2 regions of the Streptomyces sp. NPDC003691 genome follow, and region 1 is predicted to be linked to the other one. Evidence: riboswitches for the same ligand, from Rfam matches in the RefSeq annotation. Region 1 holds a riboswitch; the other holds the start of a gene.

Region 1 (7,213 bases):
TACCAGCCTGGGGTAATGCGCCCATCAAAGTAACGTTTGTCCGGTTCTTTCTGTGCGGTGTGCCACAAAGCGGCGGATTGATCTCTGTAGCAACCGTGATAAATCTTCACGACCACCAGGGGCGCCACCCATGCTCCTGGAGGCGCTTGAGCCGGCGGATCGCCGGTGGCACTCCATCCATATCCGGGGGGATCAGGAACTGATCCGCAGTCGTATCGCCGGGGGGCGCGACGCACGCGGATCGGCATGGAGAGAAGGGCGCACCAGTTATGACCTCGGTGCAGGTCGACGACAGCAAGAACGGTCCGGGCGGACCGGCCGGGACGAAGGCCCCGGCGGCCACCGCGGAGGACCAGGGGTACCACCGGACACTCGGTGCCCGTCAGATCCAGATGATCGCCATCGGCGGAGCCATCGGCACGGGCCTTTTCCTCGGCGCCGGCAAGGGCATCTCCAAAGCGGGCCCCAGCCTCATCCTCGCCTACGCCATCGCGGGCGTGGTCATCTTCTTCATCATGCGGGCGCTGGGCGAGCTGCTGATGTACCGCCCGGTCGCGGGCTCGTTCTCCGAGTACGCGCGGGAGTTCGTCGGCCCCTTCGCGGGCTTCGCCACCGGCTGGACGTACTGGCTGTTCTGGGTCGTCACCGGAATGACCGAGGTCACCGCGGCCGCCGAGTACATGACGTACTGGTTCGACCTGCCGCAGTGGATCTCGGCCCTGGCCTTCACGGTCATCCTCTATCTCGCCAACCTGATCTCCGTGAAGATCTTCGGCGAGCTGGAGTTCTGGTTCTCCATGGTCAAGGTCACCGCCATCATCGGCATGATCCTGATCTGCGCCGGAATCATCACCCTGGGCTTCACCGACGCCGGTGACACCGCCTCCTTCTCCCTCCTCTGGAGCGACGGCGGCTTCTTCCCCAAGGGCCTCGGCGGCACCCTGATGACCCTCCAGATCGTGATGTTCGCCTTCCTGGCGGTCGAACTGGTCGGAGTCACCGCCGGTGAGTCCAAGGACCCGGAGAAGACCCTCCCCAAGGCCATCAACACCGTGCCGTGGCGGATCGCCGTCTTCTACGTCGGCGCCCTGATCATGATCCTGTCGGTCGTCTCCTGGACCAACTTCCAGCCGGGCGTCTCCCCGTTCGTCGCCGCCTTCGACCAGATGGGCCTCCAGATCGGCGCGGGCATCGTCAACTTCGTGGTGCTCACCGCGGCGCTGTCGTCCTGCAACTCCGGTATGTACTCCACCGGCCGGATGCTCCGCGACCTCGCGCTCAACAGCCAGGGCCCGAAGCTCTTCACCAAGCTCACCAAGCACGGCACCCCGCTGATCGGCACCACCTTCTCCGCCGGTCTGATGCTGATCGGTGTGTGGATCAACTACCAGTGGCCCGGCGACGCCTTCAACAAGATCGTCTCCTTTGCCACCATCTCCGGTATGTGGGCCTGGATCATGATCCTGGTCAGCCATATCCGCTACCGCGCCAAGGCCGCCCGCGGCGAGGTCGCCGAATCCTCCTTCAAGGCCCCCGGCGCCCCCTGGACGAGCTGGTTCGCGCTGGCGTTCATCGGCATGGTGATCGTCCTGATGGGCATCGACAAGGACGCCCGGATCTCGCTCTATGTGGCACCGCTCTGGGCGCTGGTGCTCGGGGTCTCGTATCTCGTCCTCCGGGCGAAGAACCCGGAGGGCACGGCCTTCGCCAAGCGCTGACGGCCACCGGGCCGTCATCCGCGGCCCCCGAACGTGCCGGACGGCGGGTGGGCGACTGCCTGCCCGCCCCACCCGCCGCCCGGCATCCCCTTTTTTCCAGGCTCGGTTCGCCTCCGGGGCGCCTAAGACGAGTTCTTCAGTCGATCGTGCTCGGCCGCTCGTTCCTCGCGGCCTCCGCGCGTTCTCCTTCCAGAACTCGCCGCGCCCCTTCGGCTCACTCGCGGTCCGACAGCCGGGGACCGGCCCTTCCGCCGTCCGCCCCGGCACCCTTCCGCCGTCCGCCCGGCGCGCGTTTATCCTGATCCGCATGCTGACGCTCACCCAGGACCTCTACGACCGGATCGTCGCGCACGCCCGCGCCGACCACCCCGACGAGGCGTGCGGCATCGTCGCGGGCCCCGAGGGCAGCGACCGGCCGGAACGATTCATCCCCATGGAGAACGCGGCCCGGTCGTCCACGTTCTACGAATTCGACTCGGGCGACCTCCTGAAGCTCTACCGCGAGCTGGACGACAACGACGAGGTGCCGGTGATCGTCTACCACTCGCACACCATGACCGAGGCGTACCCGTCCCGCACGGACGTCAGCTACGCCGGTGAGCCGAACGCGCACTACGTCCTGGTCTCCACCGCCGACACCGCGGGCGAGGGACCCTTCCAGTTCCGCTCGTTCCGGATCGTCGACGAGAAGATCACGGAAGAGGAAGTCCGGGTCGTCGAGGCATACTGACCCGCAGCTCCACCCATCTCCACCCCACCGCTGTCGCTTCAACTCCATACGGGGCGCTGGGACCCAGGAAGCCGGTGCGAATCCGGCGCGGTCCCGCCACTGTGACCGGTCGACTGACACGTGCGCGCACTCCGCGCGCCGCGTCCGTCGGCCGTCAGCCAGGAACTGACCCATCGCCCTTCTCCCATGACCCAGGGGACGCGGATCCCCGGAGGAGGACCCACGCATGTCCACGCGCATATCCCGGCGCCCGTACGGCCGCCGTCGCCGTACCGCCCTGACCGCCGCGGCCGCCGCACTGCTCCCGCTGGCCCTCACCGCCTGCGGCTCCGGCTCGGACTCCGGCAAGGGCGGCGGCAAGGCCGCCGCGGCGCCCGGCTTCCCGTACACCGTCGACAACTGCGGCGTGAAGACCACCTACCAGGCGCCCCCGAAGCGGGCCGTCACCATGAACCAGCACGTCACCGAGGTCATGCTGGAGCTGGGCCTGGAGAAGTCCCTGGTCGGCACCGCCTATCTCGACGACGAGGTGCTCCCGCGCTACAAGAAGGCGTACGACGCGGTCCCGGTGCTCGCCAAGGAGTACCCGTCCAAGGAGAAGCTCCTCGCCGCGAACCCGGACTTCGTCTACGGCGGCTACGCCAGCGCCTTCGAGGCCAAGGACGGCCGCACCCGTGACGAGCTGAAGAAGGCCGGCATCGACACCCGGCTCAACCTGGAGTACTGCACGAAGGACCGGACCACCCTCGACGACGTCTACCGCGAGATAGCCGAGGTCGGCCGGACCTTCGGCGTCGGCGACCGGGCCGACAAGTGGATCGCGGACTCGCGGGCGTCGGTCGAGAAGACCGCGGCCGGGCTGAAGAAGACGCAGACCGCACCGGTGCCCGTCTTCGTCTACGACAGCGGCGACAAGACCGCGTTCACCGTCGGCGGCAAGGGCATCGGCAATGAGCTGATCACCCGCGCGGGCGGCCGCAATGTCTTCGCCGATATCCCCAAGAGCTTCGGCGACGCCACCTGGGAGCAGGTCGTGGCCCGCAAGCCCGAGGTGATCGTGATCTACGACTACGGCGCGACCAGCCTGGCTCAGAAGAAGCAGAAGCTGCTGACGGACCCCGCGCTGAAGGACGTCCCGGCGATCCGGAACAAGAAGTTCGCCGTCCTGCCGCTCTCCGACGCGGTCCTCGGCGTCCGCGCGCCGGACGCGATCGCCAAGCTGGCCCCGCAGCTCGCGCGATGACGCCCGCACCGCAGGGTGCCGCCGGAGCCCCGGGCTCCGGCGGCCCGCCCGCCCCGGAGCGGCCCGCACCCGCCGTGTCCGCCCCGGCGGACTCCGCGCCGCCCACAAGGCCCGCCGCCGGGGCCCCGGCCCCGGCGGTCCCGCCCGTCACCGGCCCGCCTCCGCGCAAGGACCGCAGCCCGGACGCGCCGCCCCCGCTGACGGAGCGCAGCCCGGACGCACCGCCCCCGCCCGGGAAATCCCGGCCGGAGGGCTCCGCGCCCGCGCTCTCCCGGCTCCGGTTCGGGGCCGTGGCCGCCGGGCTGCTGACGGCCCTGGCCGCCGCCGTCCTCGCGGCGCTCGCGCTCGGCTCCGTACGCATCCCGCCCCGCGAAGTCCTCGCGGCCCTGCTGCCCGGCGCCGAGCCCAGCCCCTTCCGCACGATCGTCGTGGACGTCCGGCTGCCGCGGGTGCTCCTCGGGGTGGTCGTCGGCGCCGGGCTCGGGGTCGTCGGCACGGTCCTCCAGGCCCTCGTACGCAACCGGCTCGCCGACCCGTTCCTGCTCGGGATCTCCTCCGGGGCGTCCACCGGCGCCGTACTCGTCCTGGTCCTCGGGATCGGCGTCACCACCACCGTCGCCCTGCCCGCGGGCGCCTTCGCGGGCTCCCTCGCCGCGTTCCTCCTGGTCTACGGGCTGGCGCGGAACGGCGGCGGGATGACCGGCACCCGGCTGGTCCTCGCCGGAGTCACCATCAGCTATGTCTTCACCGCCCTGACCACCCTGGTCCTCGTCGCCTCCTCCCGGCCCGAGCACTTCCGCGAGGCGCTGTACTGGTCGCTCGGCGGCCTCGGCAGCGCCCGCTGGGACAGCGTCTGGCTGCCCACGGCCGTCGTCTGCCTCGCGCTCCCGCTGCTGCTCGCCCTGGCCCGGCCGCTGGACCTGCTGCTGGTCGGGGAGGAGGGCGCGGTCGTCCTCGGGCTGGACGTCGCCCGCTTCCGGGCGGCCGTCTTCGTGCTGGTCTCGCTGGTCACCGCGGTACTGGTGGCGGCGAGCGGCGCGGTCGGCTTCATCGGCCTGATGGTCCCGCACGCCGCCCGGCTGCTGGTCGGCGCGGCGCACCGGGCGCTGCTGCCGGTGGCCGCCCTCGGCGGGGCCGTGGCCCTGGTGGTCGCCGACCTCGCGGCCCGTACCCTCGCCGCGCCGCAGGACATCCCCGTCGGGGTGCTCACCGCGCTGATCGGCGGGCCGCTGTTCCTCTGGCTGATGCGCCGCCGCTCCGTCGACGGCACGGAAGGAGCCCCCGCATGACCCGCCCCGCCACCGCCCCCGCGGGGCTGACCGTACGGGGACTCTCGTACGCCACCACCACCGGCCGGCTCCTCGTCGAAGGCGCCGACCTGGACCTGCGCCCCGGCGAGACCGCCGGACTCGTCGGCCCCAACGGCAGCGGCAAGACGACCCTGCTGCGCTGCGTGTACGGCACCCTGAGCCCCACCGCGGGCAGTATCCGCCTCGGGGACACCGATCTGCTCGCACTCGGGCCCAAGGAGCGGGCGCGGCGGGTCGCGACCGTGCCGCAGGAGAGCCGGCCGGAGTTCGAGCTGACCGTCCGCGAGATCGTCCTCATGGGGCGGGCCCCGCACAAGCGGTTCTGGGAGTCGGACACCGCGGCCGACGGCCGGGCCGCCGACGAGGCCCTGGCCCGGCTCGGTATCGGGGACCTCGCCCGGCGCGCCTTCCCGTCGCTCTCCGGCGGGGAGCGGCAGCGGGCGCTGGTCGCCCGCGCCCTGCTCCAGGACCCGGCCCTGCTCGTCCTCGACGAACCCACCAACCATCTCGACATCCGCTACCAGTGGGAGATCCTGGCCCTGGTCCGGAGCCTGGGCGCCACCAGCCTGCTCGCCCTGCACGACCTCAACCTGGCCGCGTACTTCTGCGACCGGATCCATGTGCTCCAGGCCGGGCGGATCGTGGCCTCGGGGACACCGGAGGAGGTGTTCACCCCCGCGCTGCTGGCCGAGGTGTACGGGGTACGGGCCGAGGTGGCCGTCCATCCGGGGACCGGCGCCCCCACCATCACCTATCTCCCGCCGGACCACCAGGGCGCGATGTCCACCGGCTGAGCGGATCCGTCCCGCAGTGTGAGATCACATTCCGGTCCCGGGGGCGGGAATCGATACGATGACCGCATGGTTCTCCACGACATGGCTGACAAGACGCAGGGCGGCGCCGTGCTGCTCGTCGCGCGGCTCCATGTCGACCTGTGCCGTCTTGCCAGCGCGATGTGTACCCAGCGCGTGTTCTGAGCACTGCCCAGCACCGCCCGCACCGCCCCGGAACGACCACCGCACACCGATCCGCACCGCCCGAGCCGCTTCGGCTGGGGACCGAGCCGCGTCCCCGCCGCTCCGACAGCCGACTGGAGTCCACCCCATGGCCATCGAGGTCCGCATTCCGACCATCCTGCGCACGTACACCGACGGCGAGAAGGCCGTCGAGGGCAACGGGACCACCCTCGCCGAGCTCTTCGCCGACCTCGACACCCGCCATGCGGGCATCCAGGCCCGCATCGTGGACAAGGACAATGGCGACCAGCTCCGCCGCTTCGTCAACGTCTACCTCAACGACGAGGACGTCCGGTTCATCGACGGCATCGCGACCAAGCTCGCGGACGGCGACAGCGTCACCATCCTCCCGGCGGTCGCCGGCGGAATGCGCTGACCGATGCGTTACGACTCCCCACTCGCCGCCGTCGGCAATACGCCGCTGGTCCGGCTGGCCCGGCTGTCCCCCTCCGAGGAGGTCCGCGTCTGGGCCAAGCTGGAGGACCGCAACCCCACCGGTTCCATCAAGGACCGCCCCGCGCTCCATATGATCGAACAGGCGGAGAAGGACGGCCGGCTCACCCCCGGATGCACCATCCTGGAGCCGACCTCCGGGAACACCGGCATCTCGCTTGCGATGGCCGCCCGCCTCAAGGGCTACCGCATCGTCTGCGTCATGCCGGAGAACACCAGCGACGAACGCCGTGAACTGCTGGCGATGTGGGGAGCCGAGATCATCTCCTCCCCGGCGGCCGGCGGCTCCAACACCGCCGTCCGCATCGCGAAGGAGATCGCGGAGCAGAACCCCGACTGGGTGATGCTCTACCAGTACGGCAACCCGGCGAACGCGGGCGCCCACTACGCCACCACGGGCCCGGAGATCCTCGCCGACCTCCCCTCCATCACCCACTTCGTGGCCGGCCTCGGCACCACCGGCACCCTGATGGGCGTCGGCCGCTACCTCCGCGAGAACGTCCCCAACGTCTCCGTGGTCGCCGCCGAACCGCGCTACGACGACCTGGTCTACGGCCTGCGGAACCTGGACGAGGGCTTCGTCCCCGAGCTGTACGACGCCTCCGTCCTCACCACCCGCTTCTCCGTGGGCTCCGCCGACGCGGTCCGCCGCACCCGCGAACTCCTCCAGCAGGAGGGCATCTTCGCGGGCATCTCCACCGGCGCCGCACTCCACGCGGCCCTGGGCGTGGCGAAGAAGGCGG
Region 2 (7,213 bases), on a different contig from region 1:
GGACCGGCTCGTCACCGCGCAGCCGGCCGCTGACCCGCAGGTCGGGCAGCCATACCGCGATCTCCAGCGGGAGGGCCCCGAGGTCGAGCGCGGCGACGACGGCCATGGCGGTGACAGTGACGGTGTGGACGGCCGGTACGGCTCCGTCCGCCGGGGTCAGCCGGAGGTCGAATCCGGCGACATCACCGGCCGCCAGGCCGAGCGTTCGCAGCCCTTGCCGGGCGCTCTGCCACCCGGGCGCGGAGCCGAGGCGTTCCCCCAGCTCGTCCAGTGCACCGGCGAACGCCCCCTGGTGCCGGGGGCGTACGGCGGCGGTGAGCCGTCCGTCCTCGCCCCCGGTCACCGTGCACACCACGTCGACGGTGTCGAACGTACCGCTGAGAACCAGCCCGGCGGAGCCGTCCACGGCCACGGTCACGGTCACCCCGGTCACCGTGAGCGTGACCCGGCCGCCCGCGGGCCAGCCGGTGGGGGAGCAGACGAGAACGAGGGTCAGCACGGTGTGTCCGGGGTCGAACCCCGGCTCCTGCGAACCGGCGGCACCCCGGCAGACACCGTCCGGGAACGTCACCAGCAGGTCGGCCAGTTGCGGGGGCAGCGCGGTGTCCGTGGCGCGCAGTACGGGGGGATCCCCCGGGCTCGTCAGGTGCGCTTTCAGGGCATCGAGATCCACCGGACCCCCTCTGTCGGCTACTGGTGCAGCGCGCCGTTCCCCATGATCTGTCCGGCCTCGGCCGGACCCACCTCGCGCCCGGCGTACCGGATACCGGGTTTTGTCCCGCGGACCACCGCCGAAAGGTCGTCCCACTTCTTGACGGCCTCGTTGAAGTACATCGTCTCCGTACCGTCCGGCCGCGTCAGCCGCGTGTACTGGGACCAGGATTCCGGCCAGACGGTCAGGAAGTTCTCGAAGAACCCACCGAACCGGGCCATTTCCGCGGTCATGATAATAAGCCGGTGGAATGCTTCCTCGGCTTTTTCGGGTATGCCCGATCCGGTCTTCACCAGCTTGTCGACATGGTTGTAAAGGGTCTCCAGGTCGTTGATCATCTGGAACCCTCCGATATCGAAGTCCGGAGCGGCCTCGGAGTAATTCGAGTTGACGCGCTGATTGGTCTGCACGGGCACCGGCTGCTCGGGTGCGGCCTGATTCCCGCGGGCGGCGAGAAAGCGCTCCGTGGCGCCGGCCCGGCCGATCGACCAGCCCTGGACGTAGAGATTCTGCTTCAGAACGTAGAGCCGGACCGCCTTGGCCCCGTAGTCCAGCTCGAAATCCACCCGTACGAACCGGGTATCGGGGTTCTGCGGGGATCCGATGCCGGGGTTGAAGTGGCCGCGCAGAAACCGAATCATCTCGCGGAACGCGGGCGCATCCGATTCGTAACCGGCCGCATAGGTGTGGACGTCCCCGTCTGCCATGACCATTCCGCGGACCCCCCGCCGGATTCCCCGTCGCCGTGGACCGCCACAGTCTCGCTGCTGTCCGGACGGATGCGCAAGGCTGCGATGCGCCGGGCCGCGGCGGAATTCCCCGGAACTGTGACGGAGGGCAAGATGTGTGCCGAAGGCGTCTTGTGGGGCGTGATGTGCGGGGCAGGCACCTTGAGGAAAGCCGGGGTGAGCGGTGGGCGCGGCCACCACCCGGGAGCGCCGGTACGGGGGCGGTGCGTCCCGCCCGGCAGCCCGGGTGCGGGAGCGCCGTCACCCGGCCCGGCGCTGTGGTCAACTCGCCTCCGTGCTCGTACGATTCGTCATCCCGGTCCCCGACCGGGTGACAACTTCATAGCCGTGTGTCTCTGGGGGAAGCCGGTGGGAGTCCGGCGCTGACCTGCAACCGTGTGCGGCGCGCTGCGCCGCGAGCCGGGATGCCCAGTACACGGTTCGCTTTGCTTCCTCCGCCAGGTCTGCGGCGTGAAGCCTTGCGCCCAGGGGCGTTCCGTCCCGTCTTCCGCCACAGGTCGCGGCGGGGCGGGGCGGCGTGATCCGCCCCGGTGTGCCGGGCGCGCGGCGGGCCCGGTCCGACGAAAGGCGTTCCATGCCCGCACAGCTCGCTCAGCGTGCCGCCGCCACCGCGGCGGTCCTCTCACTGGCTTTCGCCGCGGCACCCGCCGCCGCCGCACCCGCCGCGCCCGCGCACCGTACCAACGCTCCGGTGAAGGTCTCCCTCACCGTCCAGGGGCCCGACGGGCTGCTGTTCAGCGGAAAGGTCAGAACCAGGGGGCACGATGTGACCACCGCCTCCGGTGGTACCCACAAGTGCGACGGCACCAATGGCGGAGCCCATCCGGCCAAGGTGCCCACACCGACCGCCGCGCTCGACGATGCCGCCCGCAAGCACGGTTTCACCTGGGACGGCCCCTGGTACCCGTCCTTCGACGACTTCTTCGTCGACACCATCAAGAACGTGAGCGGCGGTGCATCGGCCTACTGGAGCATCGCCGTCAACGGCACGCCGACCCCGGTGGGCGGCTGCCAGTTCCGGATAAAGTCCGGCGATCTGGTCTCCTTCACCTGGACCGCTTTCTGACGGAGCGTCCGGGGCGGAGTCCCCGGAGCCGCACCCGCGGGCCGGGAGCCGGTCCGAAGCCTCCCGCCCGCGGGGCCCGGGAAGGGGCACGCTGCCGTACCGCGTTCCTGCGATGCGGCACTCGGCCGAACCGCGTTCCTACGGTGTGATCACCGATGACGCGGTTCCCGAGCGGAGGACATGGTCGATATGGATCTGGCGGGCGATGAACCGCCCGTTCTCGACATTGGCGCCGATGGCGACCGGGGCGAGAGAATTCCCGTCCGGGAGCCCCGCGTAGTACAGGCCGGGAATCGCCCCGAGAACGCCCTTCCGCTGGAGCGGCGCGCCGTGGCCGTCGAGGGCGCGCGCCGGGAGGATCCGGTAGTCGGGTCCGAAGCCGGTGCACCAGATGATCGAGGTGATGCCGTGGCGGGCGAGGTCGAGGCGGTCTCCGAACGGAGCGATGCGGTCCATGTCGACACGGGGGGCCGGGTGCTGTTCGGGGACCGGGAACCCCCGTTCCCTGATGCCGGTGTCGATGGTCTCGATCACCCGCCGGAAGCTGCGGGCGGACGCCTCGGCGACGGCGACGACGTTCTCCTCCAGCCGCAGGATCCCGCCGGCCGCCGCGCGCACGGAGCCGACGAGCACGACTCCCTTTCCGGCCAGCGTGGCGAGATTGAGATCGCCGGTGCCGTCCAGCACGGCCGCCACCGGGAGGCCGGGCAGCACCCCGCCGCGGCCGGCGTCGACGTTGCCCGCCCGGACGTACTCCTCCTCCAGGCCGAACACGAACATCCATTCGTGGAGGCTGCGGCCCCGGTAGTGCCGGGGCCAGGCGCCGTGGCGGCCGACCGACAGATAGACGCTCCGCCCGGCGTCCGCCAGCTCGTCGGCGATCTGCTGGCCGCTGATTCCCGCGCCCACCACCAGGACGGCACCGGCCGGCAGGGATCCGGGGTTGCGGTAGTCGTGGGAGTGCAGCCGGGTGACGGACGGGTCGATATCGGCGGCGAAGGAAGGGGTGCGGGGAGCGGCGTAACCGCCCACCGCCACCACGAGGTTGCGGCAGCCGATGGAACCCCCGTCGCGCAGCAGGGCCCTGAACCGCACGGCGCCGCGGCCGGAGGTATCCGGCGGACACTCGACCCGCCGGACGGCCGTGTGCTCCCGGATCCGGAGCTTCCGGTCCGCCGCATAGCGGCGCAGCCGCCGGGCCAGTTCGCGGCCCGGCATAAAGCCGTCGGGGTCGTCTCCGTCGTACTCCCGGCCGGGGAACCGCACCGACCGGTTGCCGCTTCCCACCAGCAGACTGTCCCACCGCTCGTGCCCCCATGACTGGCCGATCCGCCCCCGCTCCAGCACCAGGTGCTCCCGGCCCAGGGCCTGAAGGGAGGCGGCCGTGCCGCAGCCCTGCTGGCCCGCGCCGATGATGACGGTCTCGGCGTACTCGGTGCTCGCGGTGTGCTCGGTGTGCTGGGAGTTCTGGTTGTGCTGGGCGTTCTCGGCGTTTCCGGTGCTGCTTCCGACCTCTGACACGGTCGACTCCTCCTGCCGGACGGGTAGGAGTTCGGATCTTGTCCCGTCAAGTCGACTTGATGTCAACTGGGGGCATGACGCGACATGGTGTCTCCATCGGTGAAGCGGCGGCGCTGTACGGCCTTGCGCCGTCCACGGTGCGGTGGTGGGAGGACCGGGGTGTGCTCGACCCGCCGGCCCGTGCGGGTGGCAAACGGCTCTACGGCGAGGCGGACCTCCGCCGTCTCGGTCTCGCCTATCTCTGCTGTGTGGTGGGCCGGATGCCCTTGGACCAGGCGGCCGTCGTCACCTCGGGAAAGGCGGCGATCCCCGCCTGGCGCACCGCCGTCGGCGAACAGATGGAACTGCTGGAGCAGCGGATCGGGCAGTTGCGGGCGGCCCTGGAGTACCTTCGCCATCTCCGGCTCTGCGAGGACGACGACATCGTCCGGGACTGCCCCCTCCTGGAGTCCGAACTCGCCGCGCACACCCCGCGCGGAGCCGTCCCCGGTGCCGACCTGGTCTCCGCCGCCCGTGCCGCGCGGGCTGTCGGTATCCGGCACACGGAGACCGGGTCCGGTGACGAAAGTCCGCCCGGTGCGGCGTCCGGTTCCCCGTCCGGTGACGAAAGTCCGGTGTGCTGCCCCGGCTGCGGGGAGCCGGTGCGGCCGGCCTCCGGCGGCCGGCCCCGTACGTACTGTTCGGCTGTCTGCCGGCAGCGCGCCTACCGGGCACGCCGCCGCGGGACCGCGGTATCGGACGGGAACTCCTGACCCGGCGGTGCCGTGCACATCGCCCGGTGGGCGGACGCGCACGGCATCGCCGGGTCAGGCCGTGGCGGGGCCGGTGAGGACGATGCTTGCCCGGACCCCGCAACGGGGCGATCAGTAGGGCGCGTCGACCAGGACGCGTCCGGTGGCCGGGGTACGGACGGCGGCGGCACCGCCCGCGTAGGCCGATTCGACGCGGGCCTGTTCGGTGGCGTTCGGGATCGCGTTCCGGCAGGCGGTGCCGGGGCTCGAACCCGACATCAGCTGGGAGCAGGGGCCGGGCTTGGTGTCCGGCAGCCCCAGGTTGTGGCCGATTTCGTGCGCGACGATACGGATCTTGTCATAGCCCAGGGTGACTGCCTGGGCGCCCAGTTCGACCCGGCTTCTGCCGCCCGGGCGGACCGGGCCGAGGGTGGCCTGCGGCCAGCCGCTGGTGGCGACGATCTGGATTTCGGCCCGGGCGCCGGGTGCGGCTTCGACCAGTCTGACGTTGTCGACGTTGGTGTTCCACACGGCGACTCCGGCCGCGACGGCCGCCTCCCATCCGTAGGCCCTGCTGTCGTCGTAGTAGAGCGTCACCGGCGCCGCCGCGTTCGCCTCGGGTGCCCGGTCCGGCCCGGATGTGGCGTGTGCTGCGGGGGTTGCGGCCAGCGTGATCACCGCGGCGGTGCTGAGTGCCTTGAACCATATGGAGTGCGGCATTGCCGTCCCTTCACTCGGAGAGGCTCGGTGCTGCTCGAAAGCCGAAAAGCCCAGGGAAGGGCGCCGCCTGCGAACCGCGGTGTCCGGAAGCCCGGTTGCCGCGTCTCCCTGAGCCACCCGAAATATAGGCCCGCCCTGAGGAGCGTGCCATGCACCTGTCAGACAATTCGCGGACGGCGGCACCCGTGCGGGCCCGGCCCGGACCCGTTCGGACCCGGCCCCGCCCCTTACTCGTACCGGTACTTCAGCGCGTCGGCTTCCCGCTGCTCGATATCGGCGATCGTGAGTTCCGGCATCCGCAGCTGGGCCAGGGTCACTTCGGCGGAGGTCGGCTGGGCGTCCGCGGGCAGCCACTGCTCCGGTTTCCAGGCTCCGCCGCGCAGCAGCGACTTGGGGCAGTGCGGATAGACCTCCTCGATGCCCACCACCAGCGCGCTGGCCGGCGGCTTGCCCACCGCGGTCAGCTGGGACAGCAGGTCCGCGCGGGTGGAGACGCAGGCCCGGCCGTTGACCCTCAGGGTCGTGGTGCGCCCCGGTACGACGAAGAGCAGCCCGGCCCGGCCGGTGGCGATGACGTTCTGGAGGGTGTCCAGGCGCTTGTTGCCGGTCGCGTCCGGTATCGCCAGCGTCCGGGAGTCCAGCACGGCGACGAACCCCGCGGGGCCGCCGCGCGGCGAGACGTCGCAGTTGCCCTCGGCGTCCGCGCTGGCGACCAGTACCAGCGAGGAGCAGGCGATCAGCCGCCGGGCCTGCTCGGTCAGCTCGGTCATCTGCTTGCGCACCGCCGCGTCACCGGGGAGTTCGTAGACCTCCCGCAGCGCCTCCTGGTCGGACACGGAGTCGAGGAGGAGGGAGTCGAAGGCCGTGCCGGTGCGGGAAGGTGTCATGGCCCCGACTCTAAGGGGAACCGGCGCGTGATTCCGGGAGCGGTACGCGGGGATACGGCGGCGTCAGTGGGAGCCGCTCCAGGGGGCGGGCACGAAGGTCCAGGTGACCTCGGCGGCGCCGGGGCCGGAGTTGCGCCAGGTGTGGGGCTCCCGGCCGGAGAAGCTCAGTGTGTCTCCGGCGGCGAGCGTTTCGGTGCGGTCCGTGAAGCGGACGGCGACCTCGCCGCTCACCACGTGCAGCACCTCCACCTCGCAGTTGATGGTGTACAGCTCGTCGCCCCCGTGCGCGCCGGGCTCCAGTCGCGATCGCAGCACCTGGACCTTCGCCTGGGTACGGGGTGTGACCAGCCGGTCCTCGACGCCGTGGCCGCCCATATTGAGGCGCGGAGCCGTCTCCAGGCGGATCACCTCGGTCTGGGCGCCCTCGAAGAGCGAGCCCACCGGCAGTGACAGCACCTGGCAGAGAGTGACCAGGGAGGTGACGCTGGGCGAGGTCTCGTCACGCTCGACCCGGCTGAGGAAGCCCCTGGTCAGGCCGGTGGCGGCCGCGACCTGCTCGATGGTGAGCCCCTGGGCCTTGCGGCAGGCCCGCAGTCGTGCCCCGACCCGGACCGGATCGGCGGAGGGCGTCGGGTGAAGCGCTTTCATCGAAGTCCTCGCGTCACTCGTTCGGCTTCCGGACCACCCTTGACAAGGTGGTCGCTCAGGGCAAACATTACCCGGAATGAAAGTTGCCTAATAGGAATTCTTTGTTGTGTATAGGTAACTTCTCGTCCGGCGCACGATCCGAGGTCCCGATGAACGCCTTCTGACACAGCCCGCACCGT

The links. Region 1 has a riboswitch for cobalamin ahead of ACWDR0_RS09955 (ABC transporter substrate-binding protein). Riboswitches for the same ligand answer to the same signal wherever they lie in the genome.
Positions count from the first base shown of each region.
Region 2: linked by a shared signal. The riboswitch ahead of ACWDR0_RS17350 (DUF4430 domain-containing protein) and the one ahead of ACWDR0_RS09955 (ABC transporter substrate-binding protein) in region 1 are both predicted to bind cobalamin.

Region 1 covers NZ_JBSFNQ010000015.1:11,981-19,193, forward strand. Annotated here, with positions in the region: gene ACWDR0_RS09945 (amino acid permease) at 270-1,718, shown strand; gene ACWDR0_RS09950 (Mov34/MPN/PAD-1 family protein) at 2,026-2,448, shown strand; cobalamin riboswitch at 2,490-2,636, shown strand; gene ACWDR0_RS09955 (ABC transporter substrate-binding protein) at 2,675-3,691, shown strand; gene ACWDR0_RS09960 (FecCD family ABC transporter permease) at 3,688-4,980, shown strand; gene ACWDR0_RS09965 (ABC transporter ATP-binding protein) at 4,977-5,795, shown strand; gene ACWDR0_RS09970 (putative leader peptide) at 5,862-5,978, shown strand; gene ACWDR0_RS09975 (MoaD/ThiS family protein) at 6,106-6,393, shown strand; gene ACWDR0_RS09980 (PLP-dependent cysteine synthase family protein) at 6,397-7,213, shown strand, end outside.
Region 2 covers NZ_JBSFNQ010000032.1:54,731-61,943, reverse strand. Annotated here, with positions in the region: gene ACWDR0_RS17360 (DUF6603 domain-containing protein) at 1-673, opposite strand, end outside; gene ACWDR0_RS17355 (ribosome-inactivating family protein) at 691-1,419, opposite strand; cobalamin riboswitch at 1,759-1,888, shown strand; gene ACWDR0_RS17350 (DUF4430 domain-containing protein) at 2,036-2,527, shown strand; gene ACWDR0_RS17345 (flavin-containing monooxygenase) at 2,666-4,048, opposite strand; gene ACWDR0_RS17340 (helix-turn-helix domain-containing protein) at 4,123-4,800, shown strand; gene ACWDR0_RS17335 (snapalysin family zinc-dependent metalloprotease) at 4,912-5,499, opposite strand; gene ACWDR0_RS17330 (MSMEG_1061 family FMN-dependent PPOX-type flavoprotein) at 5,727-6,386, opposite strand; gene ACWDR0_RS17325 (helix-turn-helix domain-containing protein) at 6,450-7,034, opposite strand.